DNA from 3 places in the Shewanella sp. 125m-7 genome. Region 2 is predicted to be linked to each of the others. Evidence: predicted binding sites of a transcription regulator. Region 2 holds the regulator's gene; each other region holds the start of a gene.
The links. The regulator LexA, encoded in region 2, represses DNA repair genes until DNA is damaged. The targets are predictions, from matches to a motif close to TACTGTATNNNNATACAGTA.

Region 1 (10,660 bases), on a different contig from region 2:
CCAGCTCATCGGTATATTTATCATCCGTAGGTTCGCAGTTCATTTTGGGCAAAAATAGGGTCGCATTTTGTTCAAAATCAAATGGTGAGTCTAATGCAAGGTAGCGGCTGCCATCGTTGATAGATAGGCCGACTTGATGGGTAAAATGGTTAAAGTTGTTTAATGCCCGCAAGGTTGCACTACAAAGCACAACTCCGGCGGCTTTATTCCATAATAGGTTTTCCAGCATAAAGCCGACTTCGATGGGCGACACATTAAATAGATAGTCGGGTTGTTTACCTGTTAGCTGCTCAATCCAACGAGCCATAGGGGCGCCTTTGGGGCTATCTTCTTTAGCCATCATCTTCCATAGCTTTTGCAGATTCTCAAGCCGTTGCAACATAAAGCCGGTTTCAGACAGTAAGCCTTCAGACTGATGCTTGGGGATCTCGCCATCTTTAATCGCTTCATTGAGTAAAGACAGCATTTTATTAAATTGCTTTAGGGCTACATTCGATGCGGTCGCTAAGTTTTCGGCCTGAACAGATAATGCAGACGGTAATTTTCCATGCTCGAACCTAAAGCGGTTTTCTGGATTATCGAATTTTGCCGACTGAGCGTCGCAAAACTGTGCCACTTGATTCAGTAGCCCTGCAATATCACCGATATGATCGAGCATCGATTGCGCAGGTGCGATGATATAATTGCTCTTAATCTGATTTTGAAGCTTGCTGGTGGTTTTACTCAGCTTATCGAGCCAGTCGATTGAGCCACGTACCGTCGCCTGCGCACTACTAAAGTCTCTGGCAACAATCGGTAAATGGTGCGCTTCGTCGATGATGTAATACACATCTTCGGGATCCGGTAGAATCACGCCACCGCCAAGTTCTAAATCGGCAAATAGCAAACTATGGTTGGCAATGAGCACATCCCAAGTGTCGATATCTTCACGAGCTTTATGAAAAGGGCAATTCCTATGACTGGCAAGTTGGCGATGACAGCTATGCTTGTCGCAAGCTATTTGCAGCCATAGATGATCTGGCAGCGGTTTGGTTAATGTATCGCGCTCGCCATTCCAAGTGCCAGATTGATAATCCTTAAGCAAGGCTTCTAACATGTCGACTTGGCTTTGGTCGGGTTTGGTTTGCCACATTGCCATTTGGCTGCTGTTATCTGGGCCAACAAGCATCTCAAGCTTAGATAAACACACATAGCGTTGACGACCTTTGACTAAGCCAAAGGTAAAATCTAGCCCTGATTGCTGTAGAAAAAAAGGCAGGTCTTTATGCAGTAGTTGCTCTTGCAGTGCCACTGTCGCGGTTGCGATACAGACTTTTTTCTTACTCGCTAAGGCGAGCGGGATAGAACCGAGAATATACGCCAGCGATTTACCAATACCTGTGCCTGCTTCAACCACGATAATGCGGCGGTTTTTGTCATATTCACCCGCAAGCGTTTTTGATATTTCCGCAACAATATAATTTTGTTCCCGGCGAGGGCAAAAGTTAGGCAGCGAGCTTGAAATGCCTTTATATATCGTACGAATTTGAGTTTTAACGTCTGCGGATAACATGAATGCACTAAGCCAATAAATAGTGCTGTACATAATAACAGTGATTACTTAGCCTAAGAAGTGTTTAGTGATTAATAGTGCATTTAATTGAGTATAAAGTATGAATTCAGGGGTGAGCGAGCAGCAAGTGATTACCGGTCGGGTGCTGACTCGCCATGCGGTGCATCGGCAGGGTGGTCTTGTGTTGCAATATTTCGTTCAAACTGCAACTGGCCCGGTTACGGTTGAGGTAATCGAACAAGAGCATGTTTGTTTTGTGCATACGAGTGATGAGTCCCGCTTATTGCAAAGCAATGAACTCAGAGGCGTTCGCTGTAGCGCATTGGCACTTAAGAGTTTTGCAAACGTCCCCGTATCTGCACTTTATTGTGGCGATACACGCCAATTACGCTCAATGACGAGAGCGGCAAGAGATCTCGATATCGAGCTGTTTGAATCAGATGTTAAAGCTGAGCACCGATTTCTGATTGAACGCTTTATTGCATTAGATGCACAGTTTTATGGGCATTTTGTTGAACGTCAGCAAGTATCTGAGAGTGTTTACCAGCAGCCGCTATTTGTTGCTACCCGAGCTAGGAAGGCTGAGTCGACAATAAGTCTTAAAGCCATTTCTTTGGATTTTGAGTGTAGTTTTTCTGGTGAACTCTACTCCGTTGGGCTTTATGGGCAAACCAGCGATGATATTGTCTATCAGAAAGTGATTATGGTCGGTGAAAGCCAAACCACTGAGCAAGATTACATTGAGTGGGTTCAAGACGAGGTCGAGTTAATACATGGCTTAATCAAATGGTTTGCTGACTATGACCCCGACATTATTATTGGTTGGTCAGTGGTTACTTTTGATTTGGCGTTACTTTATCGTCGAGCAAAGTTGCATAACATCGCGCTTAATATCGGCCGTAATAAGCAACCGCTGAGTTGGAAAGTAGAAGATAAGTTTCGACCCGAAACCTTGTCGCTTCCTGGGCGCGTTGTATTAGATGGGATTGACTGGCTTAAGGCAGCGTTTTATCAATTTGACCGTTACTCACTGGAGTTCGTTGCGCAGCAGCTTTTAGATGAAGGTAAAGCGATTCATAATGTTGATAACCGTATGGATGAAATCAACGATCTATTTTTTAATGATAAACCCGCCTTGGCGCATTACAACCTTACCGATAGTCGCTTAGTTTGGGATATTTTTCAGAAGACCCAGTTATTTGATTTTGTTATTGAGCGTGCAAAGCTTACCGGGTTAGAGCTTGGCCGAGTTGGCGCCTCTGTGGCGGCATTTAACAATCTATATCTACCTCATCTGCATAGAGCTGGGTTTGTAGCACCGAGTAAGCCCGTTAGTGATGGTATTGAAAGCCCAGGTGGTTATGTGATGGATTCGGTACCGGGTCTATACCGCCATATTTTAGTGCTCGATTTTAAAAGCTTATATCCCTCAATTATTCGCACCTTCCTTATCGATCCTAAAGGCTTGATTGAGGGGCTTAACCTTGGCGCTAGTCAACAGCAAGGCAAAACGGTACCCGGTTTTCTAGGGGCGCAGTTTAGCCGCGATAAGCCTATTCTACCGATGTTGATCACCAAACTATCCGAACAACGAGAGCTAGCCAAACAGCACCAAAATGCGCCTTTGTCTCAAGCGATAAAAATTATCATGAATTCGTTATACGGTGTATTGGGATCACGTGGCTGTGTTTTTCACGATGCAAGGCTCGCCAGCTCTATCACCATGCGGGGACATGAAATCATGAAGCAAACTCGGCGGTGGATTGAAGCTGAAGGCTATGAGGTGATTTATGGTGATACGGATTCTACCTTTGTGTGGCTAGGTAATGACTTTGAAGCCACCAAGGTGCAACAAACAGGCAAAGCGCTAGCTGAAAAGGTGAATCAATTATGGAGTGATAAACTTCGCAGTGATTTTGCGATAGCGAGTTTTTTAGAATTAGAGTTTGAAACCCATTTTGAACAGTTTTTTATGCCCACACTAAGAGGTTCAATAGAGGGGTCCAAAAAACGCTATGTGGGCACTAAGCGCAATAGCCAAGATGACTCCGAATTAATCTTTAAGGGGATGGAGCAAGTCCGTAGCGATTGGTCGCCTTTGGCAAGACGAGTTCAATATGAACTTTACGAGAGGTTGTTTCAACAACAAGATGTTGAGTCTTATTTGAGAGACACTGCTGATAAGTTGAATCGTGGCGAACTCGATAATGAGCTTATTTTTACAAAACAGTTAAGACGTGATCTAGAGGAGTACACCGCTAAGTCAGCTCCCCATTTGAAAGCTGCACGCAAACTCTGTGATGCAACAGGTGATGCTCAATATGGTAAACGGGGAGCGAGAATTGAATATGTCATGACATTAAATGGTGCTGAACCTGTACAACATGCATCAACAATAATTGATTATAACTACTACCTTACTCGGCAATTAGAGCCTATTGCTGAACCCATTCTTACAATACTGAAAACTACTTTCAGTGAAATAACCTCAAATCAAATGTCGTTAATTTAAGTGTTACGTTATTAACGCCTCGCTAAGTAAATGTTAATGGGTGGTTCAATCTTTTTTGTGTTCTGTGTTTGCCAGTTAATTAAGTGCAAAAACTGGCAAATAGTGTGATGTTCGTCTTTGAGTGGCTGATAATCTTTTGTTAATCTCGCAGTTAATCAGGATAGAAAGAAAACAACGAAATGGATGACAATTTGAATGAAGCAGACTGAACAACATTAAGGTTAGGCAAATTACATGAAAAAGACTCTAGTAGCATCGGCTTTGGCAGCAGTTATATTCGTGCCAACAGCATCAGCAATTGAAGTGTATAAAGATGATAAAAATGCAGTAGAAATCGGTGGCTGGATTGATGCTCGAGTAATTAATACTCAAGGTTCTACAAAGGTAGAAAACGGCTCATCTCGTATTAATTTTGGCTTTACCCGTGATATGGGCGAAGGCTGGAAAACGTTTGCAAAAGTTGAGCTAGGTCTAAACCTAGTAGGTAATAGCTCAATTGAGAATTCAAGCAATGGATTTACATCTGAAAGCAATGATTTCATCAGCACTCGTTTAGGCTATGTAGGTCTTACTCATGACACTTATGGTTCATTGACTATCGGTAAGCAGTGGGGCGCTTGGTATGATGTGGTTAACAATACTAACCTAGTAAACACTTGGGACGGTAACACATCAGGTACTTACACACTAAACAAAGCTGATGGCGCGATCAACGGCACTGGCCGTGGTGACAAGACGGTTCAATATCGTAACGCGTTTGGTGATTTCAGTTTCGCAGTGCAAGCACAGTTGAAGCAAGATAGCTTTGACTTATATGAGGGCGACATCTTCCCTGGTTCTACTGGTGACCTTATTTCATCTAATGTTATTGGCACGGTAGAGTACGATTATACTTACGGCGCATCAGCGACATATAGCGCAACTGAAAACCTAATTCTAACAGCAGGTTTGAACGTTGGTGAGTTCGATGCCACTTATCAATCAGGTGAGTCTGTACAAGAAACTGATTTAATCTTTGGTGCTGGCGCAACTTGGGGTGAGTTTAACGCTAAAGGCTTCTACGGTGCGGTTAACGTTAACAAGCAAGAATACCACGACACTGACAACCTAAACCGTTACATCCCAGAAGCATGGGGTTTAGAGTCGCTAGCATCTTATCACTTTGACAACGGTTTACGTCCGCTAATCGGGTATAACATCTTAGACGCGAATGATGAGTACGGTGCAGCATATGATGGTGATGTGTTTAAGCGTCAGTCAATATTTGTAGGTCTACACTATGTTTGGGATAACAACACTATGTTGTATCTTGAAGCTCGTAAAGACTTAAGTGACTTCTCCAGCAAAAATAAAGCCCAAGAAACTGCAATGGGCCTTTCAGAAGATGACGCTATTTCTATCGGTATCAGATACTACATGTAACACTGTCTGATTTATTAAAAGCGCCTTATTAAAGGCGCTTTTTTTTGGCTTTAATATAAGCGGTTTATTCCATTTGGCTATAACGGTTCGGAAAAATATATTTGCAGCCCGAGAGTTTGAAGAGGTTGTAGTAGACTTTAGCTAGGCGACGCTCACCAATATTAATACTTTGTAATACTGAAATTCTACGTTTGGCTGAAAAGTGTGCAGTCAGCATATTTTTCAATTTTTTTTGAATTTTATATGAGTTGGCCCTCTGAGTGAATGCTATTCTTTTTGTTATCAGGATATTAGGTTGGCTGCGCTTTGCTTTTTAACGCGCAGTTTAGTGGAATTAATAGTTTACACTACATGTACTGCAAGCTGGTTATAGTCATGATCTGAGGTGAAATCTTAGCAATTCTATTTGCAAATATAACGAAATTTGAGAGCAATACGTTTGTCTTACCTTCACTTAAATCAATCAAAAAAAATCAGGTTGTAGAGCTTTAACTTTATTGTTTTTGAATTTCTCATTCTTACAAAATCTTTGACTTTCAGCTATTTGTGGTTACTCGCTTTGTCTGCCGCTAAAGCCGGCGCCCTATGTCGAAACGCTTTTTATACCTCCCTAAGAGATCAAGTTCAGTAGTTAATATTCATAAAAGTTAATTTAGAGGCTAAGTGTTTTATAGGCTAACTCTTTGTGTTTGTATCAGAAAAAGGCTTATACGTTTCAAATGTTGTAAATATGTTTCTCGTGTGTTTTTATTTGTGTGCAAATTCGCATCTATGTAACTTTTCGTTAATTGATGTGAATGGCTAAAAAAAATAAAAGAGAGTCCAGGGAGATTTACAATGTATAAGAATAACTTTCTATCTAACTCAGTGCGTTTAGCACTAGTTAGTGGTGCAATGACAGCAGCTTTTACCGCTCCAGCAGTATTAGCAGCAGCAGAAGATACGGTTGAGCGTATTGAAGTTACCGGTTCAAGAATCAAAAGAACTGATTTAGAAACAGCATCACCAATGACGACCATTACTGCAGAGCAAATGGCTGTGCAAGGTATTCAAGATGTTGGTCAGTTCCTGCAAAACAGTGCAGTCATGTCGGGTTCGCCAGCTATGACAACTACCAATAACGGTGGTAGTGGTGGCACATTCGTAGAGCTTCGTGGTTTAGGTTCTTCACGCACGCTTGTTTTAGTTAACGGTCGTCGCCCGGTGTCTTCTGACTTCCAATCAATTCCAAGCTCAATGATTGATCGTATTGAAGTATTGAAAGATGGTGCATCAGCTACATATGGTGCTGATGCTGTTGCGGGTGTAGTTAACATTATTACTCGACGCGATTTCGAAGGTATCGAAGCAACATTCCAAACAAGTAATTCATTTGATGTTGATGTTAATCAGCAAAACAGCTTTAGCTTGGTTGCGGGTAAAGCATTTGATGATGGACACTTTGTTGTTGGTGTTGACTATGTTAAACAAGATGCTGTTTACCAAGGTGACACAGATGTCGATTTCTTAAATAATCCATGGGTTATTTATGGTGAAGCAGAGGAAGAATCATTTTGGAAAAATGGTCTTATCGGTTCAGGCCCTGATGCTAATCCATATTTCCTCGGTAGTGGTTCAACACCGTGTGGTCAGTATTACCTAGCTTCAGGCCCTAACCAAACAAACGGTGTATGTGATGGTGGTATTGCTTCTCTAGGTGATATGCGTGACTTCACCGACGCTGACACTTATAACTACAACCCAGTGAACTACCTGCAAACACCATATGAAAAATTAAACTTTTTCGTAGAAGGGCACTTTGATTATAACGATCACGTATCAGTATATTCTGAAACCCGAATTAACCACCGTAAGTCTCGTCAAGAGTTAGCGGCAGTTCCATACGATACTGCTTATGATCCTGCTTATGTTGGAACAACACCTGATGGAACGTCTTTCAATGGTGTTTCAGTAGACAACTACTATAACCCGTTTGGTGAAGATGTGTTACGTTCACGTCGTCGTATGTTAGAAGGCGGTCGTAGCTTCGAGCAAGATGTAACTCGTTTCCAGCAAGTTATTGGTTTTGAAGGTGACATCAATGATAACTATTACTATGATGTCAACTATAACTATGGCCACAGCTCAATAGCGACTACAGACTTTGGTCAGTTATATGGTCCAAACCTTGCTAAAGCAATGGGACCTTCGTTTAAGAATGATGATGGCGATATCGTGTGTGGCACACCTGATGCACCAATTGCTGATTGTGTATCAATGAACGTATTTGGCGGTCCAGGTTCTGTATCTCAAGAGATGCTTGATTATGTATCTGCTCCACTAGCAGATACTGATACATATACTTTGCAAACTATTACAGCTTTTGTTGGTGGCGATCTGTTTGATGCACCTGCCGGTACTATCTCTGGTGGTGTTGGTTATGAGTTCCGCAAAGAAGAACTCAATTATGTTACTGACTCTGGCAAGTTTATGGGTGAAGTAACAGGTAATAAAGGCAAAGGGACTTCAGGTTCACTGGAAATTAACAGTTTATTTGGTGAGTTTGTTATTCCAGTACTTGCAGATCTACCAGCAGTTGAACGCTTAGACTTAAAAGCGGGTGTACGTTGGGATGACTTCAGTGCTTTTGATGCTGCAACAACATACCAGCTAGGTCTAGAGTGGGGTATCATCGATGGTCTATTATTCCGTAGTACCTACGGTACAGTGTTCCGTGCTCCAGGTATTTACTCTCTTTATTCGCCAGAGTCTGACTCATTCCCAAGTGCAATAGATCCATGTGGTTCTGATAACTGGAGTAAGTTGACAGGAGCCCAACAGGGTAACTGTACTGCAGACGGTGTTCCTGTTGGTGGTAGTAATAATAGTGACCAACAGCAGCTAGCTCAAGTCGGTGGTAACGCTGAACTACAGCCTGAAGAAGGTGACACCTTTACCGTCGGTATTGCTTACTCTCCAAACTTTGTTGATGGATTAGGCTTTACTGTCGATTATTGGGCGATTGAACTAACAGATGTGATTGATTCAATTGGCGCCGCAGACTCATTAGATGGCTGTTACTTAGGTGGCGTTACTAGTTTATGTAACAATATCGAACGTACTAATGGTGAATTATCATATATTAGTGAGAAGTCTACCAACCTAAGTCGCATGACTGCTAAAGGTTTGGATATCGAAGCTAACTATGCTCTAGAAGCACTAGCGGGTGACTTTGCCTTCAACCTTTCTTGGACACACTTCCTTGAGCGTGAAAACCAAGTTTATAACTCAACAACGCTTGAGTTTGAAATGGAAGATGTAAACGGTCGATTTAATAATGATACAAGCTATGCAACTGATAAGCTTAACTTCACAGCTGGCTATACTTGGGAAGATTTATCAGTCAACTACAATATGAACTATATCTCCGGCCTTGAGTATGAAGATCTAACGTATTGGGGAACCACTCCAAATGATCCAGATGACCCAAGTAAAGGAAATCATAAGTATAAAGTTGACTCGTTTATCTATCATGACGTAACAGTTGCTTATAACTTTGATTTTGGTACTAAGATCAGCGTTGGTGTAACCAACATCTCTGATGAGCAACCTCCTTACATCGAATCTGCATTTATCAGTACCGATGAAAGTACATATCGTTTGTTTGGGCGTAGCTGGTTTGCACGTATTACCCAGAAGTTCTAAATCTGGCACTATATAGTCAATTTAATAATTAAATAAGCCAAGACCGTTAACCAATGTTAACGGTCTTTTTTATTTTCAGCCTTAAATCACTAACTTCAGTTTTGGGAGGAGCAATTGGGTTTTGCCGGAATTAGCAGTGAGTGCAATTGTTAAGGGCAGTAATGAGTGTTGGTCTGTAGCACTCATGATGGATTACTAGCTACATTGTTGTGTTTTGGCATTTATGAATTTAGATATATTTACTTCCTGTTCGTGTGTTTCTGAACCTTTAATGAAAGTTCAGAAGCAACTTCAACTACGTTTTTCAAAATGTGTGCATGAGTTCTTATGTGGACAATAGTCAATACTATCTACTAATGGGCGACATTAGACTCCACTTTACACAGTACTCTCCAGAGTCAAGCCTTCTGACTTGATGAGATAAGTATGAATTTTATCTTACTGTTGCGCTGTTTTTTTGTTCGAAAAGAGGTCTATTCGATACGAAAAATGAGGGTTTTGACGTTAATAAAGAGATCAGCAAAGGGCAGATTATATACAAAAAGCATATATTCGATATCGATTAAGTTAAAAGCTGTCATAGGGCTCAACTGCCAATAAAATAACGACCAGTCTAGTGTTTTTATCAACGATGGTTTACTTATAAGGCACGATCTGGATTCGTTTTTAGTAAATAACCTACTGGTTTTACCTCTTAATGTTAATGGCTTGTTAAATCGGTGTCGGCGCGGCACGCCTTATTATTTCCACTATTTTCAATGTGTTGAATCGCTATCTGTGTTGCTAGCAGTCATCTGGAACTATTTTTGTTTACATGTTTTGTAGGGAAATGCCCCTTTTGATTGTTTTCCATCCTTTAAGCTCGTTTTCTAGTACTTTTTGGCGATCCAAAATGTTGACACAGGTCAACATTTTGTGAAATGATGCCAGCGGGTCTACATCCTCGAAGATGTAGAAAAGGAAGATAATAATTAACAATCACAATAGAAAGACAGGCTTAGGCAATAGGGAACTAAAGCAAAATAAGCGCATGCACCCTGTTGTCGATAAGTTAAAGCTTTTTTAATCACTTCAAATTGGTTGGGAACTATGTCCAAGGTAAGCAATAAAACAAAAATCGCTACAGCGCTCATTGGCGCACTAGCCTTAGCAGGCAGCAACTTAGTGATTGCCGATCCTCTTTCTGACGTTCAGAAAGCTGACGCTAAAATTCACGCTGAAGCTGCAACGTCTCAGAAGAAAGTTGATAAGTATTTTGACCAAGCTCAGGACATGTTGTTCGAGTACGGGTCAGTTGCTGATGAACGTGAATCACTAAAATCTTATAACGATTATGTAGCGAGTCTGGTTGCAGACCAAGAAGCTACCATGAAATCTATTCAAAGTGACATCAACGGCGTTGATTCATTACGTCAAGGCGTAGTGCCATTGATGTTTAAGATGGTTGACGCATTAGAGCAGTTTGTGGCTTTAGATCTTCCATTCAATAA
Region 2 (10,660 bases):
GCAAGGTGGTTTTTCCTGAGCCAGACGGGCCAGACAACACCGTCATCTCGCCCTGCTCAATCATTAATGAGACATGATTTAATCCATAGATTGTCTGATCACCCTGTTGGAATGTTTTGACCAGTTGCTTACAAACTATGTTACTCATTGATTACCTTCTTATTTATCTTGCTAAGCTGCGGTATTGATTGATTCTATGGGATTAGAGCGTGCCGCCTTAATCGCCGGCCATAAACTGGTGATAACCCCAAGCGCAATAACGATAATATTGGCTGCGATAACATCTTGGCAATGAAGCACTGGGTATAGCCTGGTATCCATACCCGCCATCGCCAGTCCATCAGCAATAGCAGAAAGGTCGATGCCAGCAGCCAACGAATAAGTCGTAACCAGTGCCAATGTATCCCCGACAATCAACCCTGTTATCAAGAGTAGAACAGCCTCAATCACAATCATAAAAACAACCGACTTTGACTGTAATCCCAGCGCCAAAATCAAGCCTATCTCTTGCTGTCGCTCAAATATCGACATCAACAAGGTGTTAGCTAAACCAAAGCCAAGCACACTAAAAACGATGACAATAAAAATAATAATGTAGCTATTCATCAAGTCAGATACTGCAGCCAGATAGCCGTTGAGTTCACGCCAAGTTGCAACTTGATAGTTATCATCGACAACCTCTTCAAGGCTAGAAGTCACTCGCCCTAACGATTGCTGACCATCGGTAAATACTGCTATTTCGGTCACCTTATTCGGCATATTTAGCAATTTTTGGATAAAGCCCTTTCCAGTGTAGATAGTCGCGAGCTCTTCCTGTTCTGTCGGTTTGTGATAGATCCCAACCACACGCACTCCAGACTCGGCAATCTCATTATCGACATCCTGCAATGTGATAACGACTCGCTTATTGAGATCAGTCTTGAGTCTAGCCGCCATTTTCTGGCCGATAATGATGCCGTTGTCCTCACCATCCTCGAGCATTCTTCCCGCCACAAGTTCGAGCTCGCCCACAGTAAAAGGTTCTTGTTGCGGCGCAATCGCAATTAACTGAGAACCCAATGTCACACGCTCACTGGCGATCATCACCGGAGAGCTGATCCTAGAAGCCCATTGAGTAATCCACGACTGGTTAAGTTGCCTCAGCAAAGCGTCTGCAGGCTCTGAAATATGATTTATCACATTCTGATCATTAAGAAATTCATGCTGATGCACTTGGATCTCTCCCGGTAGGTTATTTAGCGAGGTCTGGTTCATGCCATCGACCATACCGCGCAGAAACGCCGACACCACGATCATCGACCACACCCCAAAACTAATCGCCAATAGTAAAATAAGAGTACGCCTGCCGTTGCGCCAAAGATTACGCCACGCCAACACAAATAGAACAGGATTAAAAAAATGGCCCATGTTATTTACTCTGCATCGCACTAATTGGCTCGAGGCTTAAGGTTTTAAACGCTGGATAGATAGAGACCAATACAGAACCGATACAGACCACTAGCGGGCCAATCAATACAGAAAGTGGCGACAACAAGGGATATATTCGATCTCCGATACCAAATTGCGCTCCTATGTCTCCCATCCCCGGAAGCGCAATACCAACTTGGCTAAAGTAAGCCGCAATAACACCGCCCAGCAGCGCACCAAGCAACATACCTATAATGCCCATCATTAAGGTTTCAATTAATATCTGTGTAAATAACCGACTCGGTTTAGAGCCTATCGCCAGCATGATGCCAAACTCTTTAGTGCGCTCTAATACCGCCATGAGCTGGGTATTCATTACCCCTAAGATCACTAGCAAGACCAGCACCGCATACATAATAATGGCACTAGAGAGATCCGCCTCAATCCCCTGCTTAATTCCGGGATTAAGCTGCTGCCAATCATGAACGGTTAACTCAGTCCCTGCTTGCAAAGGTGCAGGCAATAGGGTCTGTAATTGCTGCCGATAAAAGCTTACCTGTGACATAGAGGGGGCGTTAATACTCACAAGCGACACTTGATTGTGCATCTCAAATATTCGTTGAAAAGTGGCCAAAGAGACTTGCGAGGTTGTACGGTCGACGTCATTAATCCCAGTGTTAAAAATCCCAGTAACCAACAGCACGCCAGCGGCGAACCCTCCCTCCATCGTTGAGCCCATCACAGTGAGTTCGTCACCAACTTTGACCTGTAGATTTTTAGCCAGACGATCCCCAAGCACGACTTGATTGTTATCGCCAGCGTCTAGGTAGTGCCCCATAATGATCTGCTGCGCAATGATCGACGCGCGGCGTTCCTTATCAGGAACAACGCCGTTAACGAGCATTCCGACACTACGGTGTTCACTCGCGGCTAATAGAAAACCACTACTGCGGGGAAGGACATCGAGCTCTGGAAACTGCCGCTCTATCATTGCGACTAAACTACGACTATCGGTAATTCGTTTGCGTAATTCAGGCTCATCTAGGTAGCCCTGTTGATTTATCTGCAGTTGGCTGGAAAAAATCCGCAAGGTATTTTCAATCATCATCGGATAAGTACCCGCTTGCATGGTGATCATAAATACCAATAGGGTATTACAGAAAATCATCGCGCCAACGGTTAGCCATGTACGACGCTTATGCTGCCATAGGCTTCGCCATGCCAAAAGAATTTGGCCGCGCATCAGCGGGGGTTTCTAAGATTAGACAGGGTGAACATATAGCCCGGCAGCGTCATATCAAAACGGACATTTTGATTACGGATCTCGGTCCACTCTAGTGCTTTTTCAACCTGAGACATGCGACAACGCATCGCAACACTTCTATTACCGACAGCCTCTATGTCACCGCATTCCATCGACTTAACCAGCTTATTATCTTGATCCCAAAACTCCTGACGCAACATCACCCAGTCATCCCTAAGCACGGTGACCTGCTTGCCCCATACCACAGGCGCTGACTCGTGGGGGATTGACTCGATGGTGTACACCCTATGCCCATCAAGCTCTTGGGTATGAATCAAACGATGTGAATAATCATCGAGTAACTCCGTGGTACGACTGACATCTTTATTGGAGAAGTCACTGCCCATCCAGCTTTGATTCATCATCGACGATGGTACTTTTATCACCCGATTGATTTTAGGCGAATAACTCCACATCTGTTTATCATCAATAAGAAAGGCGTTGCCCGCATCGACCTTTGGCTCAGTGACCCGAACCAATGATTTTTTATCCCCCTGAGTCCAGCCCTGTACCGTCATCGAGCGCTGCCAGTCTGGACGATGGATCACCATAGTTAACAGACTCGAAGAGGTTAACCCACGCCAGTTATCCATCGCTTTTTGAATCATTTCTTTAGCAGAATCTTTATCCGTTGGCAGCGAGGCATTTTCGGCAGGATTAACCGGTTCAGAGACAAGAGCTCCGGCTAGGGAAGAGACTGTCAGAGCAGCCGATAACATCACACCAATAGCCAGCCCTAATGAAACCAACTTACGGTGATTTAACCTAGTGTTCTTGCTAGATAATCGGCTCATGATGCCACTCTAGTAAAACGATTTTAGTTAATAATAGCCTAGTTTATAAAATCAAAAGTTTTATCGATCTTACATAAGCCTAAATGTAGATACTGAGTACAGAATGCAGTTATAAGGGTATTAAGATCAGTTGCCACATTTCAAATGTGGGATCCAGTTTCAAGTGAAACTCCCCCGAATATGAAATCAATAAGTTAAGAGCTGAAATCCAGATAGGCATAATCGAACGATCCGGGATAAGGTGAAATTATCCGCAGAAATCCAGCCAAAATGAAACTCTCAATTTCAACGAGTGACAGGCCTCATTTAGAGGTAAGCACGGGGCATAGAGTAAATCTAAATGTAGCTAAGAATTTTAAAGTTTGGACAAAAGCTATTCACCACTAAAATAACTGAGACAGCCATTATTATTTACAGTACTTATCGTCCTCAATCACAACTCAAATGGCCAAAGCTTTTGACTCATACCTTGCCTAAGCTCGACAATCACAAGCTGAACATGACTTGCGAGCAAAATATCAGCAATTAAAATGAAAATCACGCAGCAAAAATGCCCAAACATCAGTCTGGTAGCGTAAAAAGGGTTGAGTAGGTTTAACGTAAACTAACTACAATCTAGCCATCGGTGACAATTGGCTGCACCTTGTCGTCGTTTACGCTCTAGATGTTCACAATACGTCGATAATTCTTGTGTATTGCCCACTGCGCCTTTGAATATTTTCGTGAACTCGGCGGTCATTTTAAGCCAGTTCTCGGCAGGTATGTTTAAGCGGTGCAGCAACTGCTGTGAGGATGGGCTGATAGCACCTCGTTTATCATGGCGTTGGATTCGACCTGTATCATCAACGAGTTGTAGATAATCTTTTGCATTAAACATCAGTCCTTTAGGCATATCTTGATGCTCATCGCCTACAAAAGGGAGTAGCGATTTAGGTTGTTCGCCGTTAACTGCCGCTTTGATGCGCAGCTGGATACTGGTGAAGTCTGAGGTGTCTGGAGATATCGCTATATTGGCTCGGATAGGATTGAGGTCGACATAGGCCATACAAGCCAGCACCGCCGCGTCATCAAGTAACGCTTGCGACTTAAAGCGCCCTTCCCAAAATCGACCCTTGCACTTATCTTCAGCATTGGCCTTTCTGGCTATGGGTTCATTAAGCGCCCGCATAAACCAGGAGATATCCATGAGTCGAAGTCGGTACTCTTTTATCCGCTTATTGATGATTGTTTGTTGATAAGATTCAAGAGGTTCAGCTTTAATAAAATCGTGATTCAGGCTGTCGCCTTTGAACAGTTTTTGCCATTGCGTTACAACCTCGATATCTGACCAGCTCTTAGCCAACTCAGCATCAACCCGCAATACAAGGTGCAGATGATTACTCATCACCGCAAAAGCACAGATATCGATTGCGAACACTTCAGCTAGCTGCAACAGCCGACTTTCGACCCAGTCACGCCTATGCTCATAGGATTGTCCCGTGTGAATATCAACCCCACACAGGAATGCCTTTCTAACACAGCGACTTATGCAATGATAATAAGGGGTATCTTCCAAGCTGACTAACGCTTTTCTTGGCGTTGGCATAACACACTCCTCTGTTCAACCTTAACTAAAGCCTAGTAGAGGAATCGTAGAGGAATCGCTATCCAACAATTTTGGGTGTCTTGGTTATTTTTCTGATAATTGGTGATTAAACTGTTCTGAGGCACTTGGAGAGTATAGTTTCGCAAATTCCAAAGCTTCGCTTTGAGTAAAAGGTAGAAGGCTTACCACACTGATCTTGTCAGGGGAGTCATGATCATCAATCTCCCGCTCAGTTTTATTACTAGCCCATTCCTTACGAGAAATAACCTGTAAGAAAACTTGCTCTCCGTCTATAGGTTGTAACTGTGTCTGGTCTATTTTTCCCGGCGGCAGTATTGTTGATAGGGCTTTAACGTCCAACTCCTCATTCCAATCACTTGGACGACAAGATATAAAAAATCTTGCCCTCGATAGAGCTTCGCCGAGAGTATCTTTAACTTTCCTCAAAGCCTTACGAAGCGTTCCTTGGCGAAGCTTAAGCTCATCTACAGCATCCAAAAAGAACACTGCCGTCTGATCGGGGGCTGCAAGCCAATCTTCCCATGTATGTTCTTCTTCATCTGACAATATATCTAGAACTTCACTGTCTTGGAGCTGCTCAAGCGGAATGAAAAACGATACATTCCCGTTAGCCCGGAGTATTTCATTTCGTCTTTTAAACTCATGAGTTTTGCCACATTTACCATCAGCGAGCACAACGACACAACGGTTGTCCTTAAAATCATCCCAGCTCAGACTGCCAGATGTATTTTCGCCCCATAACGACAAAAAGTCGGGTTCGACAAGGTGTTTTTCAGAGGGTTTTGCGAATCGGCGCTCTATCGGTACATGATGGATGGTCATACTATGAAATGTTCCAGATGAAGAAGGTATCACTGATTTTATATTCTCATATCCATGGTAATTGTCTAGCATTTACCCCTTGATTCAATGGGGTATATGCGCAGATGCAGTAGCTAGTTCATAGACTGGTAAGCCGCCACCTCCTTAAACACATTTCCGGCATGAGCAAAACAAAGTCAAGCAGGGGTCAGTTTGCACGAAAGTTCAATTAATGCAGGCACGAAATGGGGCGTAATTGAGCTAAGCCTAATTTACATATTCACTCAAAATCCCTACTTCCATCGAATTTCCATTCAAAGGTCTTATCTAAATTTATAAGCGCAGATGTAGGACAAAATAATAGTTAACTTCAGCCACTATTCAATAACGAGTTTCACATCGCTGGATTTATTTCATTTGAAACTGGATCCCACACAAAACAATATAACTGGTTATTACTTGCGCTCAATAAAATACTGTATATACTCACAGGTACTGTATAGAAAGACAGGGTTAACAATGAGACCACTTACACCGCGCCAAGCTGAAATTTTAGAGCTAATTAAACGTAATATTGCAGATACTGGCATGCCACCTACCCGTGCCGAGATCGCGAGACGTTTAGGTTTTAAATCAGCCAATGCTGCCGAAGAACATTTAAAAGCCTTAGCTAAAAAAGGCTGTATTGAAATTATGCCGGGTACGTCTCGCGGTATTAAGTTAACCCAAGAAAGCACTGAAGAAGCTGATTTAGGTTTACCGCTTATCGGCCAAGTTGCTGCGGGTGAACCCATTCTTGCCCAAGAGCATGTTGAGCAACACTATAAAGTCGATCCTGCGATGTTCCGCCCTTCTGCTGACTTTTTACTTAGAGTCCGTGGTGACAGTATGAAGAACATTGGCATACTTGAGGGTGATCTACTAGCTGTACATAAAATACAGCAAGCTCGCAACGGCCAGATTGTCGTCGCTCGTGTCGAAGACGATGTCACAGTGAAACGTTTCGAGAAGAAAGGCAATAAAGTTTTCTTACATGCAGAGAACGAAGAATACTCACCGATTGAAGTTGATCTTGCGAACCAAAGCTTAAGTATTGAAGGCTTAGCCGTTGGTGTGATCCGTAATGGAGACTGGCAATGAACAAACTAATAGGTACCAGCCCGCGTCATCCAGGTCTTTGGCAAGATATGCCGTCGACAAATATGACCAGTAACGCAACTAACCATATCACGACTATGGTGACCCAAACTCAAGGACGTGATGAGCTAACACAAATTAGTGCACAGCTCTCGCAACTGAGCCAGCAAGGCCGTTGGATTGTACTCATCAGCCCGCCGAACATAGGTTATAAGCAGATGCTGGCCGCTGCGGGCGTTAGAATGGATAGAATATTGTTAGTTCATGCTAAAGATGAAGTTGAAACCCTCTGGGCAATGGAGAAAGCATTAACTAGTGGTACATCGAGTGCGGTTATTACTTGGACTAACGCTTTAGATGCTCGTGATAGTCGCCGTCTACAGCTCGTTGCTAAAAGCGCACGCGCTGCTGGTATTTTAATTGAAAGTACGATTGAAAGTAGCAGCGAAAATGGCATTGGAAGTCGCATTAAAAATGCAAACTGCCATTCACTGGATAGCAGGATAAACACTCAGGGCAGCGCTTTTGCTCAAGCCTCTCTTTTTGGCGCCATCCACTAAAGTATCAAGCCCTTCTTTCTAATATCTTCTTTCTAGTAAAGAAACTCAGTTCGGCTAAAGCTCTCATTCGAGGGCTTTTTTATTACCTGCAATTTATTTCCATAATATGCAAATGAATCAAAAAGTGATCTTGATCAATATTTAAACACCAAGTAGTGTAACAAGTGATAACAACGATATTTAGTTATATCCGAGCGATTTAGTCGTCGGTCTCTGTTTTATGGACTGTAGATCCTGAACAACAACAGAGGCTGAAATCGGCCTGATATATTTCAGCCGTAAGTGCCAACGTGGTGACACAACCCAGTAGCTAATACTGAAAATACAATAGTCATGGTCGCAATAGAGATAATGCGGCTCGATTGACAAACCACTCGCGCACTTTGAAGTCATCGTTGCTTTTTTGGGAACTGAAGAGTTTACATAGAGCAGAGACTTACTGTGTGACTCTTCTTTGTCTTGTTGACAGAGGAGAAGTCTAGTGAAGCAATTGTTGTATTGTGTGCTGGCGTTGCTATTTTCGCCCGTACTTTTTGCATCAGAAATGCCACTTAACATGACAGAGGGTGTAACGGAGATCAGTGGGCGGGTTTATAACCTCCACATGATTATTCTTTACATCTGCTGTGCTATTGGCATTGTGGTTTTTGGCGTGATGATTTATGCCATGATCCACCATCGTAAATCTAAAGGCGCTATCGCCGCCAACTTTCATGAAAGTACTAAAGTCGAGATATTGTGGACTGTCGTACCTTTTATCATTCTTATTCTCATGGCCATTCCTGCAACCAAAACCTTGATTGCTATGGAAGATCCGAGTAATGCCGATCTCACCATCAAAATTACCGGCTCACAATGGAAATGGCATTACAGCTATTTCGATCAGGATATTGAGTTTTTCAGCTTACTATCCACTCCACGAGCACAAATAGATGGTACTGAAGCAAAAGGGAAAAACTACCTCCTAGAGGTTGATAAGCCTTTAGTGCTACCAATTAATCGAAAAGTGCGCTTTTTAATGACCTCTGAAGATGTTATCCATTCTTGGTGGGTACCCGCTTTTGCCGTTAAAAAGGACGCTAACCCCGGTTTCATTAACGAAGCTTGGACTCGAATCGACAAGCCTGGTACTTATCGAGGTCAGTGTGCAGAGCTTTGCGGTAAAGACCATGGTTTTATGCCGATTGTGGTGCAAGCGCTTTCTGAAGAAGACTTCGATGCTTGGCTGATTGCACAGCAACAAGAGGCGAGTAATGCACAAGCCGCCGCTAAGGCTGCGCTGTCACAGACACTGACAATGGAAGAGTTAATGACTCAAGGCGAGCAAGTGTACTTGGCTCGTTGCGCCGCTTGCCACCAGCCTAATGGTGCTGGCTTACCCGGCGTGTTTCCCTCTCTTATTGGTAGCCCAATTATCAAAGGTCCGGCTCAATATCATATTGATATCGTCTTAAATGGTAAGTCTGGCACCGCCATGCAGGCGTTTTCTAAACAGTTAACCGCAACTGAAATTGCCGCTGTTGTGACCTATGAGCGTAATGCTTGGGGCAATAACTCTGGTGATTCGGTTCAAGCTGCCGATATAAGCTCTGACACGACCACACCAGCAACATCAGTAGATACAACCCCTGCCCCCCCAAGCGCTATGCCTGCTACCTCAGCTGCTACACAAGCAGAAGTTAACCAAGATATGGCCTCAGAATCCTTAGCTGAAAGCCAAGTCACGCAAGAGCTAACAACAGCACCATTAGGTGATTTAGCCATGAACGAACTCTTCACGATGGGAGAAAAAGTCTATATGGCTAACTGCGCTGCATGCCACCAAGCAGCTGGTACTGGCCTACCTCCCGCGTTCCCATCATTAGTGGGCAGCCCAATTATCACAGGCCCTGTAGCTGCCCACCTTGATATTGTTATCAATGGCAAACAGGGCACGGCTATGCAGTCATTTAGTGCAGTGCTTACACCACAACAGATTGCTGCAGTGGTGACGTATGAACGTAATGCATGGGGTAATGACTCTGGTGATGCAGTTCAGGCTTCTGATGTTGATGGTCACGCAAAGTAAGGGATTAACATGAGCACAATTATACAAGATTCACCAGCCGCTCACGACGATCACCATGATGACCAACATCATGGGGCGCCGAAAGGCATCATGCGCTGGATTTTAACCACTAACCACAAAGATATCGGCACGCTCTACCTCTGGTTCAGTTTTATTATGTTCCTAACCGGTGGTGCGATGGCGATGGTGATCCGGGCAGAGCTGTTTCAACCTGGTTTACAGCTCGTAGAGCCAAACTTTTTTAACCAAATGACCACAGTCCACGGTTTAATCATGGTATTTGGTGCTGTGATGCCAGCCTTTACAGGCTTGGCAAACTGGCTAATCCCCATGATGATCGGCGCGCCAGATATGGCACTACCCCGCATGAATAACTGGAGCTTTTGGATCCTACCTTTCGCATTTTCGATTTTATTAAGCTCATTATTTATGGAAGGTGGCGGCCCTAACTTCGGTTGGACATTCTACGCCCCGCTATCAACTACCTATAGCCCCGACAGCACCGCACTATTTGTGTTTGCGGTGCATATTATGGGTATTAGCTCAATCATGGGTGCGATTAACGTTGTCGTTACCATTGTGAATATGCGCGCCCCCGGTATGACCTGGATGAAGTTACCTTTATTTGTGTGGACGTGGTTGATCACTGCATTCTTATTGATTGCTGTGATGCCAGTACTCGCAGGCACGGTGACAATGGTACTGACGGATAAATACTTCGGTACCAGCTTTTTCGATGCGGCCGGCGGTGGCGATCCAGTGATGTTCCAGCATATTTTCTGGTTCTTTGGTCATCCTGAAGTGTACATCATGATTTTACCGTCTTTCGGGATTATCTCGGCGATTGTGCCAGCCTTTAGCCGCAAACGCTTATTTGGTTACTCATCTATGGTTTACGCCACAGCAAGTATCGCTGTCTTATCGTTTTTAGTGTGGGCACATCACATGTTTACCACCGGAATGCCGGTGTTTGCTGAGCTATTC
Region 3 (10,660 bases), on a different contig from region 2:
TCGCCTTGGATCAACAAGGGCGATTGCGCTTTGTGCACCTGCAACTGCATTCCAGCATCTTCGGCAACATCGACATAAATTTCGGCGACGGTATCGACAATCAGGGTTAAATCCGTTGTTGTGAAGCGACTTCGCCTTGCGCCTGACTCAATTTGAGTAATGCGTAACAAGGCATCAAAAATAGAAGCAAGACGTTGAGAATCAGCCAAGGCATGGTCTAGCTCATTGATAAAGCTCTGACTGTGCGCGATCTGTGATGCATCAGCCTCATCACGTAAAGTCAGTAAATTGTGTCTTAAACGCGTGATCGGTGTTTTCAGTTCGTGGGCAATATTGGACGAAATATCACTCATCGCCGCCACAGAACCTTCTAAACGAGAAAGCATTTCATCCACAGATACCGATATTCTAGCCAGATCATTGTAGGTGTTTTTCTCGCCCGTTCGTGCCGACAAGTCACCGTCTGCCGCTGCGTTTAACACCTGCTCAATACGAGATATTCGTTGCTGACTCAAACGGCTCATCGCGACAACAATGGCAATGGTAAAGAGTGAGACTAAAACGCCAGCAAGAATAAAGCCGCTGGTAAGCACTGCGATAATGTCGTCATCTTCAATCGGATCGTCGTCGATATCGTGTTTATAACCATTGGCCCGCAGCTTGGATTCTTTGACGAGTTCACTGTTCTGCTGACCCAGTTCATAGTCAACATAGAGAATGGTTACGCTGGCCATAAGCACAAGACTAAACAGCGACACTAGAGCAAACATCACACCTTGCTGGGTTGCAGAGCTTTTCATCCACAGTGGAAGGCGATTAATCAGTTGCTGAAGTGACATTTTATTTCGCAACATATCAAGCAGCCTGCGTTTCATTTGGCCTCCTGGTGATGTCGATGTTCTAACTTGTAACCAGCGCCTCGCACGGTTTGGATCAAAGTATCGCCATAAGGCTTCTCTATTTTATTCCTAAGACGACTAATGTGAGTTTCGACAACGCTGGTTTGAGGATCAAAATGAATATCCCATACATGCTCAAGCAGCATAGTACGGGTGATCACGCGGCCTGGATGACGTAAAAACAACTCTAGAATACGAAATTCTTTAGGCTGCAAATCCAATAACTTACCTTGACGTGTCGCGGTATGTTCAAACAGATTTAATACCAGATCGCCAAAAGTCAGTTCAGGTTTAGTTTCAGTCGATGTCAGCGCGGATCGGCGAGAAAGAGCGCTAACACGGGCAAGCAGTTCAGAGAATGCAAATGGCTTAGTTAGATAATCATCACCTCCCGCTTCCAACCCTTGCACACGGTCATCCACCCCGCCTAAGGAGGTCAAAAATAAGATAGGCGTTCCCACTTGCGCAGCTCGAAGGGCCTTAACCAAAGACAATCCGTCTAAGCCCGGCAACATGCGATCGACGATCGCCACATCAAAGTGTTCCGTCATGCATAGGGTCAACGCATATTTGCCGTTTTCTGTCACCTCTACTTGATGCCCAGCTTCACGTAGCCCTTTTTCAACAAAACTGCTCAGACTCACATCGTCTTCAACCAGTAACACTCGCATGGCGGTTCTCTCTCAGATCATAAGGTAACGTCGTTGTCGCTTAAGCCGCAACGATAGGGACATTTTGTTGTTCAGTTGGCGTTGGTTCAGCCACATTAGTTGGCACCGTTTCCGCTTTATGCTGTTGCCATTTCATCATAATCACCGCTGCGATACCAGCTAATAAGCTCGCGCCCAGCGTAACCAATCCTAGTATGAAAAACAGAGAGAAAGAGGCTAAACCAATAAGTGCTTTTGGTCCATTTTCACGAAGGCTTTTAAGCCCTGATGGTATGTTTGACGACCATTGTTTCGATTTGTTAAGCCACAGTTTCACTTTATTAATACAGCATTTGACACTGTTTAACCAAGACGTCGACTTTTTCGAGCAAGGCTCAGCTTCTTGGTTGGTATTTTTTGATTCAGTTGATTCAGTTGATTCAGTTGATTCAGTTGATTCAGTTGATTCAGTCATTAGATCTCCTTGGGGTCATCAAAGATCACCCCTTTTTTAACTATTCATTGTTTGGCTCAAGTGTTTGGCTCAAGTGTTCAACGAGAGAATTATTTGGTCACTGCTGTTGTCAATGCATTCACTTCAGTTTCAACTTGTTTACCATTGACTGTCATCAACTTGATTTCATAAGAAACATTACCGTGGTCATCATCAAGTTCAACGCTCCACGCTTTACCGCTAAATTGTATTTCTGCTTGCTTCACAACATCTGCAAACGATAAATATTGACCACTGTTCAAGCCAGATAAATACAATGCATCTTCTAATTTATCATCAGCGTCATGATCATCATTCTGACCACGATTGTCTGTTAAAATAACATCACCCGTTTGTGTGTTGATTGCGGTATAAATTTTCTCTCCGTTTTTACCAATTAATTCAATTTCATAGAAAACCTGTCCCATTTTCACTTCACGATCGGCTTCAACGGTTACGCCACCCGTGTTGGTTTCAGCCAATGCGACGGCCTGAAGCAGAGAGACTGGATCTTGACTAAAAGATGTAGGTGCATCACCTGCATTTGCAGAGCCAATGGCCATCATGGCGCCTAGTCCAAGCAGAGTCGAAATAGTTGTTGTTTTAAAAACTGATGTATTGTTCATGGTTAAATCCTCATTTGTTTTAATGCAGACAAGGTGCTTCCCTGTCGATGAGGCTACTTTACTTAAGACATCTTTCCGCAAGTTTTCCTGAACTATACATTTTTGTAAGGTTTCAAGGCGAAGTCATATTGCAAGAGATAGGTTTAGGCCTATTTCTCTCACCCTGACAGCTCTTCCCCTAGCCAAAGTCAATGAAGCTAAAGTTCAATGGAGCAATGCAGTCTAAAACGAAAATATGCATATAACTGTTAAATAAAGGTATTGCTTAAAAAAGGCAAAATAAATCAAAAAAGCGCTGTACAAAAAACGCACAGCGGTTATTATATCGCTCAGTTGTTCAGAGAGTTATTAAATGCAGCATCAAGTACAAGTAAAGCTTCCACTATCAAAACCGTGTTTTGTAGCTAGACGTTTGCCTTATATTTTAGCGTAACATGATATAATTCAATAAATTAACATAGTGTTAATGTTGAACTTTTTAAAACTAAATAAGGGGCATCATATGTCTAACTCAACTACTGGTACTGTAAAATGGTTTAACGAAGACAAGGGATTCGGTTTCCTTGCTCAAGACAACGGTGGCGCTGACGTATTCGTACATTTTCGTGCTATCGCATCTGAAGGTTTCAAAACGCTTACTGAAGGTCAAAAAGTGACTTTCGAAGTAGAGCAAGGCCCAAAAGGTCCACAAGCAAGCAACGTAGTCGCTCTTTAATTAAGCGCTAATAACGTAAGCTGATATGCAAAAAAGGTCGCTAATGCGGCCTTTTTTTGTACCTGTAATGTTTAAAAATTGAATAAAAAGCCGCTTTACTCGTAAACAAAGAAGATCAAGACTTTCACATTGCAATGGCGTTTTAACTTTCGCTAACTCGTTATAATGGGGTTACCAGTTTATAATCCGAAAATGGTGATGGCGGCAGTTAACCCATCAGCTTCTTAGAAGCTCATATCTTTCCCACACGCCTAATTTCCCTATAACCCAGCTAATTTCATCTGTATTGTTACGGTCAATTTAGCCACCTAATCAGAGGTCCAAAAGCATCCATTAACAATGTGCCATTAGTGAACGCGATTCTCTCTTCGCTTACTTGCTGTTATAGATCAAGCTGATTGGCTCTGTTCTGCGCTAATATAAGTCTATTAACATTCCTAACCTCTCCTTTAAGGGCTAAGGTATGTGATAAATAAAGAACAAAAGGAATGTTCCCTATGAGTAATAAGTCTAGTCTGGCGATGCAGTCAACCGTTGCCTCTTTTATGGTGGTATTTGGTGGGATGAATTTTGCGGTAAATGCAAATGATACCGCTGATCTTGATAGACTATATGGTATGCCTGTTAGCGCTTCCCACGTAAAATATTATGAAGTTGATCCCCATGACAACATCATGCTCAACCCCTATCTTCAGGTCGCGAATGAGCAGTGGTCGGCAGTGATTGATGCTACGAAATCTGCCTATGATTGGTGCATAGATGAACAAGGCAAGCTTGTCATTATTCAGCCTGTGCCACACCCAAGGGGTCGTCAATATTCCGGTAAATTTGTTCGACCAGAAGATGGATATACAAAATTAACGGGGTATACAGAGAAATATGGACACGTTTCGGCGACTGCAGGGCAAAAAGCCAGATTTTGTGGTGAGATCGTCTACGATAAAAATGGAGAGCGTTGGCTAGTTAACAATAAATCTGGACGATACAGTAAACACATCGATGATCGTACACCTGACAAATTGATTTATGCCGCTAAACTAATTAGAAAGTGGGTTGAGACTGGTGGAGAGGCTTGGGGGCCTACTATTTATCTATTAGAATATGGTCCTGAAGACATTATGAAGGCCGCTTTTCACTCTCTAAATGTTTATTATGCGAATCCTGAAACTAAAAAAATGCCTTATATAATATTATAAACCCCCGCTTATCAGTTGAAGCGAGGGTTTATTACTTACTGGCTACTTAAATAAGCCTATTCTCCTAAAATGTAAGGTTTTTTCTTTTTCTTCTCGTCAAGATATTTTATTTGACTGCTGCCTTCGTATTTATTTTGAGTTGCTTCGTTACCATAGGCTAAGCGGTATTGCACTTCTCCCCATGGCTTGCCTGACGGGTTAACGGTTGCTTTGATTAGTTTAGCTACATTAGCTAGCTGCTCAGGAGTACGATCGACGTTATTTTTAGAGTAGCGGCCTGACTTGTTGTTAATCACCCAAGTACCATCTTCAAATAAAATTTCGCCGCCTAGACGAGCAACACCACCCGCTACACCAGATGTGTGACCAAATTTCTCTTTTGGATATTTCTTCTTGCCGCCTTTAACTTTAACTTTTTTCTTTCTACCATCTTCAGGTCTGATATAGCCATTTTTGTAGATACGCCCCATCGGGTGCGTCGCTTCTTGGACAATCGCAACATTACCATCTGCGTTTACTATATAGTTATAGACGCCAACTTCAGGATCGATCACTGCTGGTTGGTCTATAGTCGCAACCTGTAAGTACGGGTTAAGCATAATGTCGTCGGCTTGATCAACTTCATAATATTTAATATAAGAAGGTAGCGTTAATGTACCGTATAGTTTATCTAACTCACTGTCGCCTTGGGCTGTTTGCCCCGCAAATTTGTAGCCATTATTTTTAGAACCAGGCCAGAAATGTAACTTTGGGTTACCATTTTTTTGCAGCGCGATTTTATCTTGATCACTAATTTGGCCCTCTTCGTAAGCTAAGATTGAGTCACCGATAAGTTGAATCGCTGTGTTTTTATCTTTAAATCCACGCGCTTCAAGCTTAAAGTTACCTTTCTCATCGCGGCCTTTATAAGAAGTAAACCAAGTTTTGATAATAGTGGTAATGCCTGGAAACTTATCATCTAGACATGCAACATCACTACATACAGAAAGTGGACTACCATCTTGAACCATCAGAATTTTATAATCATTTTCGCCACCGTCCACTAGATCTAAGACGGCAATTGGGCGTGCTTTAATTACTGAGCCAATTGGCACTGCTGGACCCAAGACTAAAACATCCATTGGGTCACCGTCACCACCTTGATCTTTTGGTAAAATAGTTCTCGGGATCATACCGTAGTTGCCAGGGTATCCAAGATATTTTACATAACGCGGTTTACCGTTTTTCTGCTCCAGCTCTAACATGCCAGTTTTCTTATTTACTTCATATTTTGCAGTTTGGCCAGCAGGGATCTCGACGACGACATTGACGGTGCCATCGATGTTATGAGCACTATATCCAGAGAGAAAATTTTTCTCTCCTTGGAGTACTGAAACATGGGGAGCGACGCTAGCCATTGCTGTTGTTGTTAAACAAACAGCCGCTGCAACTAATGTGTAAGACAGTATTCTCTTCATTATCTTTATCCTAAGTTATTTAAAAAAAAGGTGTTTTATTGTAGAGTTTTGTTTACATACTTCTGGTGCAATTATGATGGGTCGTCATTAAATGCCACTGTCCCATCCGGATTCTTAGCTGGCTCTTTGTAGGACCTTAAATCTACATCTTTAAGCTGTGTAAACTTTTCAAGCTTCAATCCGCCTTTGCGCAAGTAGGTCGTTTTTGAGCCGCGCCAAACTGAATTTTTTGGTAAACCAATTTCGCTATCCATCTGCGCGTACATTTTTTGCATGAATTTTTCAGCTGTAATATGAGTTTCAGCCATGTCGTAGTAATCCCCAGTCGGGTAGCCAAATGAGAAATCATAGACAAATGCGTGCTCTCCCCCCTCAATGGGTAGCCATGCTTCCATGGAGATCCCCGCAGGAAAAGGCAAACCAGGAAGGATCATGAACCCAGGCTTCATCCTGACACTGTATGCACCAACACCTTCAAGGGGAATGCTTGGGTCAAGACCTAGGGTTTCTAGTTGTGGAACATATTGAGCAAAGTCAGCTAGCGTTTTTGGTAAATTGGTAAGTTCAACTTCTACTTTTACTGATTTTTCTAAGTAGGTATCGAGTAAGTGATTAGCAGCAGGACCTACATTCTCTTCAACAGATGCATCCTCTTCATCTTCCATAGCGGTAAATACGAGTTCAGGCTTTTCTCTATCGATAAACTTAACTGTTAACGCAGACGAAGAGGGCTTTCCTTCTAAATATTTTGTCGTGATTCTGACAACATATCCAAGCTTGGTTAGATCCCCTTTTGGCGTGTCGTAATACACTTTGGTTGAAAAAGTCAGTCCATCGGCATCAAAGGTTTTCTCTTCAAGCTGAATGTTTTCCTTTTTTGCAAATGCTTTAACTTTATTCCAAATCGTTTGTAAGCCTTCTTGAGGGGTCAGCCCCGCCTTAGCAGGGTCGATGAGAAACTTCATCTCTCTCGCTTCAACGATCTCTAATGCTTCAGGGTGCTTTTTTATCTGGACCTCATGAGGTAAAGCTGTTGCAGCTTGTACTGTGCTTGCTGTAAATAGTGAAAGAATCAGTGTTAAAGCCAGTGTTGTTTTCATAAATTTGAACCTCAAAAATAGTTAATCCAGCAGTAGCGGTTACATATTTGGTGCCATTGACCTTTATTACTAATAAATTTGCTCAAATAACCAATCAAAAACGTTGCTTAACCGTTATTTAAAACAAGTTATTTGTAACTAACTTAGTGCTAATCTAGCCTCCTCAAAAACAATAGTATTGATCTGCGTCAATCATATGTTCGGGTTTTGCAGTGGGCATGTAGCAACTTTGATATAGATCTAGTTTTAAGCATATCTGACAACTACTTGATCACGGAAAGGGGGAGGCAGATTTTTTTAGCTAGCATTTCGAGTAATGGACGTTTTGTATGAGAGCCATGATTACATTTTATTTACTTTTTATAGCGACAGATTGTTGCTGATTGCGCGTGGTTGGCATATCAATTTTTCAGGTTCTTTTTAAAATCATTTCAAGTAAAAACGAATGCTTTTACCTAGCAAATAAAGGGGTTTAAATAAATGAATTATGGGATCAATTACTTTCACCACAATGCGTTACGTGCTTTTAAATATAGTTTTATCAATTAAAAACAACAACTGAAAAAGAGTGATGCAAGAGGCTCAATAAGGGGAGACTTGCCTCTAACTACTTACCTAAAGTAGATTCATCTTACATAGAGCAAAGCTAAACTTAACAAACCAACAAGCAAAATCAGATAATGAAACATAAACAATTACACCTAACCCCATTAATGGTTGATTGCATTTTTAGGTTGCAACTTTTTAAAAGCTTACATCGGTATACTTAAAATCCTCTCGCCTCTTAGCCAGCAAGCAACATGGGGATTCATAATTATTTCATTTTCTAGGATCAACAAAATAATCGGGGATATTTAACAGGCCCTGCTCTCAAAACCATATTCAAGTCGTTGTACACTAAATTAAGCATAAAACAGTTTTCAATCACTAATATTTAGGCTATTTGACTTAGACAGCCCCGAGTCTTATGAAAAATTTCACCTAAGCTTTTTGCATAGGAGATATGTTATGGGTGGATAACGATATACCCAGAATTTAAAGAAGAAGCCGTTAAACAACTATTATGCGTGGCTGTTTTAAACTGCAGGCTGCTCACAGAAAATTGTCATCCTTATTGCGCAAAATCACACAAAGTCACTATACTGTATAAATATACAGTTAACTATCTTTTAGCATGAACATAATTCCAATTTCAGCCAGTGCGGGCATAACAGGTTTTGAATCCCCTGCCACTGATTACAAGCAACTGCCGCTAAGTCTTGATGAATTGCTGATTGAGCATCCGAGCTCAACATTTATTGGCCATGCCAGTGGTGATTCTATGGAGGGGGTCGGCATATTCGATGGCGACATTTTAATAGTCGATAGGCATGTTGATGTGCGAAATCAAGATGTTATCGTGGCGAACTTCAACGGTTCTTTCGTATGCAAGATTATCGATAAGGTGAACCGATTACTGCTATCTGCTAATGAATCTCACATGAGCACGCCTATCCTCGAGCACGACACTTTTAGTGTTGAGGGCGTGGTGATCCGCTCCATTCGCTGCCATCGTAAAAGCCCAATACTAGAGAACGACTAACCATGTACGCACTTGTGGATGCTAACTCATTTTATTGCAGCGCAGAGCAGGTGTTTAGGCCGGACTGGCGTAACCGCCCTATCGTTGTGCTAAGTAATAACGATGGGATGATTGTTGCGGCTAACAGATTGGCCAAAGAGGCTGGGGTCAATAAGTTCGGCCCTTACTTTGAAGCGCAAAAACTGTGTGAGCAAAAAGGTGTTATCGCGCTATCTTCAAATTATGAGCTTTATGGCTCATTATCTGCTGCCATGATGGAGGTGATTGGCCGTTTTGCACCTGAGCAGCATATCTACAGTATCGATGAGTCGTTTTTATCGTTTAAGCACTGTTACCCCGCTATCCCTTGTTTAACTGAGCATGCGATGAAGATAAGGCGCGCCGTTTGGAAAGAAACACGGCTTCCTGTCTGTGTGGGGATTGGCTCGACGCTCACTCTGGCTAAGGTCGCCAATCACGCAGCTAAGAAAATACCCGGCTATAAAGGTGTTTGCGCCATTACCTGTGATGAACAGCGCATTGCCATTTTAAAAACCATGAAGACCGACGATGTATGGGGGGTTGGCAGACGTATATCTAACAGACTTGCGATGATGAATATTCACAGTGCTTTTGCCTTGTCACAGATGAAAGCCGGTATCGCAAGCAAGCAATTTAGTATCGAGCTTGAGCGTACCGTCCGTGAGTTGAACGGCGAAGTGTGCAAAACATGGGATGAAGCACGAGCTGACAAGCAACAGATCTTTTCTACCCGCAGTGTTGGTAACCGAATAACCGACATAACATCATTGTGTCAGGCGTTAAGCAAGCATGCATCAACCGCCGCGGCCAAAGCCAGGGCTCAAGGCTCACTCTGTCAAAGCATGTTAATTTTCGCTTCTAATTCCCCTTTTGATGAGCAGCCTAGCGGTTTTAAGTTTGTGCATCATTTTGCTTATCCAACGAATGACACGTGTGAATTGATAGAAGCTGCAACACGCGCGGCTATCGTCAGATTCAACTCCTCTATTCGTTATTACAAAATCGGCGTAGGACTAATTAATCTGTGTAGTGAGGCCAACCTGCAGCAGGACTTGTTCGAAAGCAGCAGAAACCCTAATAGAATGCAGGTATTAGATAGCATTAATGCTAAATATGGCACTGACGCACTGTTTCTGGCCGCTCAAGGCATATCACAGAAATGGGGCATGCGCAGAGAGATGCTTACCCCCCAATATACCACCCGCTGGAAAGACATCCCTATCATTAAATGTTGATGGGGACTTTCTAAATTTTTTTAACGACTTACATTGTTACTGAAACAAACTAGGACTAGTATTTGTTGAGACGAATGAACGCCTTGAAGCGTTATGAGTCTTCACCCCCTTCTCGACGACTGTCGAATAACCGGACTGGTTAACATTATGAGCGAAAATTCAACACAAGCACCATCCCATCTAGTACGTAATCTTATTCTTGCAGCCGTAGTGCTCGCAGTACTTATTACTCTGAGTTATTTTTATATTCAACATCAAAAAAACTATCCGAGCACTGATGATTCCTATGTACATGCCAATATTATCTACATCGCTCCCCAAGTCAGTGGCAAAGTCGTCAGTGTTAATGCATCGGATTATCAAAAGATTAGTCAAGGTGACTTACTGGTGCAGATAGACCCTGCCCCTTTTCAAGCCAAACTAGATGAAGCTCGCGCAGCCTATGAGATGGCGCTGCAAAATAATGCCGCCACCGATGACGCCATACTGGCTGCGAGTGCCAATGTTAAAAGTGCAGTGGCTCAATTATCTGATGCTCAGGTAACCTATAAACGTATTAAAGATTTAGTCGATAAAGAGTTGTTGCCTGCTCAGCAACTTGACGACTCGCGTGCCAAGCTTTCGGCAGCTGAACAGAGTGTCATCGCCGCGCGGGCAACCATGGCTCAACTTATCAAATCTCAAGG

Region 1: the regulator LexA is predicted to act here: its motif matches at 1,576-1,595, upstream of dinG (ATP-dependent DNA helicase DinG).
Region 3: the regulator LexA is predicted to act here: its motif matches at 8,277-8,296, upstream of ACVBIL_RS05785 (LexA family protein).

The regions. Positions count from the first base shown of each region.
Region 1 covers NZ_JBRILQ010000002.1:78,349-89,008, forward strand. Annotated here, with positions in the region: gene dinG (ATP-dependent DNA helicase DinG) at 1-1,552, opposite strand, end outside; gene ACVBIL_RS01275 (DNA polymerase II) at 1,653-4,064, shown strand; gene ACVBIL_RS01280 (porin) at 4,299-5,486, shown strand; gene ACVBIL_RS01285 (TonB-dependent receptor plug domain-containing protein) at 6,324-9,170, shown strand; gene ACVBIL_RS01290 (DUF3450 domain-containing protein) at 10,260-10,660, shown strand, end outside.
Region 2 covers NZ_JBRILQ010000017.1:4,195-14,854, reverse strand. Annotated here, with positions in the region: gene ACVBIL_RS09920 (ABC transporter ATP-binding protein) at 1-148, opposite strand, end outside; gene ACVBIL_RS09915 (ABC transporter permease) at 172-1,407, opposite strand; gene ACVBIL_RS09910 (ABC transporter permease) at 1,409-2,650, opposite strand; gene ACVBIL_RS09905 (outer membrane lipoprotein-sorting protein) at 2,650-3,504, opposite strand; gene ACVBIL_RS09900 (transposase) at 4,109-5,089, opposite strand; gene ACVBIL_RS09895 (hypothetical protein) at 5,174-5,932, opposite strand; gene lexA (transcriptional repressor LexA) at 6,431-7,051, shown strand; gene ACVBIL_RS09885 (cell division inhibitor SulA) at 7,048-7,608, shown strand; gene coxB (cytochrome c oxidase subunit II) at 8,090-9,676, shown strand; gene ctaD (cytochrome c oxidase subunit I) at 9,686-10,660, shown strand, end outside.
Region 3 covers NZ_JBRILQ010000008.1:53,711-64,370, forward strand. Annotated here, with positions in the region: gene ACVBIL_RS05745 (sensor histidine kinase) at 1-875, opposite strand, end outside; gene ACVBIL_RS05750 (response regulator transcription factor) at 872-1,570, opposite strand; gene ACVBIL_RS05755 (hypothetical protein) at 1,611-2,024, opposite strand; gene ACVBIL_RS05760 (PepSY domain-containing protein) at 2,114-2,668, opposite strand; gene cspE (transcription antiterminator/RNA stability regulator CspE) at 3,171-3,383, shown strand; gene ACVBIL_RS05770 (hypothetical protein) at 3,881-4,579, shown strand; gene ACVBIL_RS05775 (inorganic diphosphatase) at 4,636-6,036, opposite strand; gene ACVBIL_RS05780 (hypothetical protein) at 6,108-7,136, opposite strand; gene ACVBIL_RS05785 (LexA family protein) at 8,311-8,718, shown strand; gene ACVBIL_RS05790 (Y-family DNA polymerase) at 8,721-9,974, shown strand; gene ACVBIL_RS05795 (HlyD family secretion protein) at 10,122-10,660, shown strand, end outside.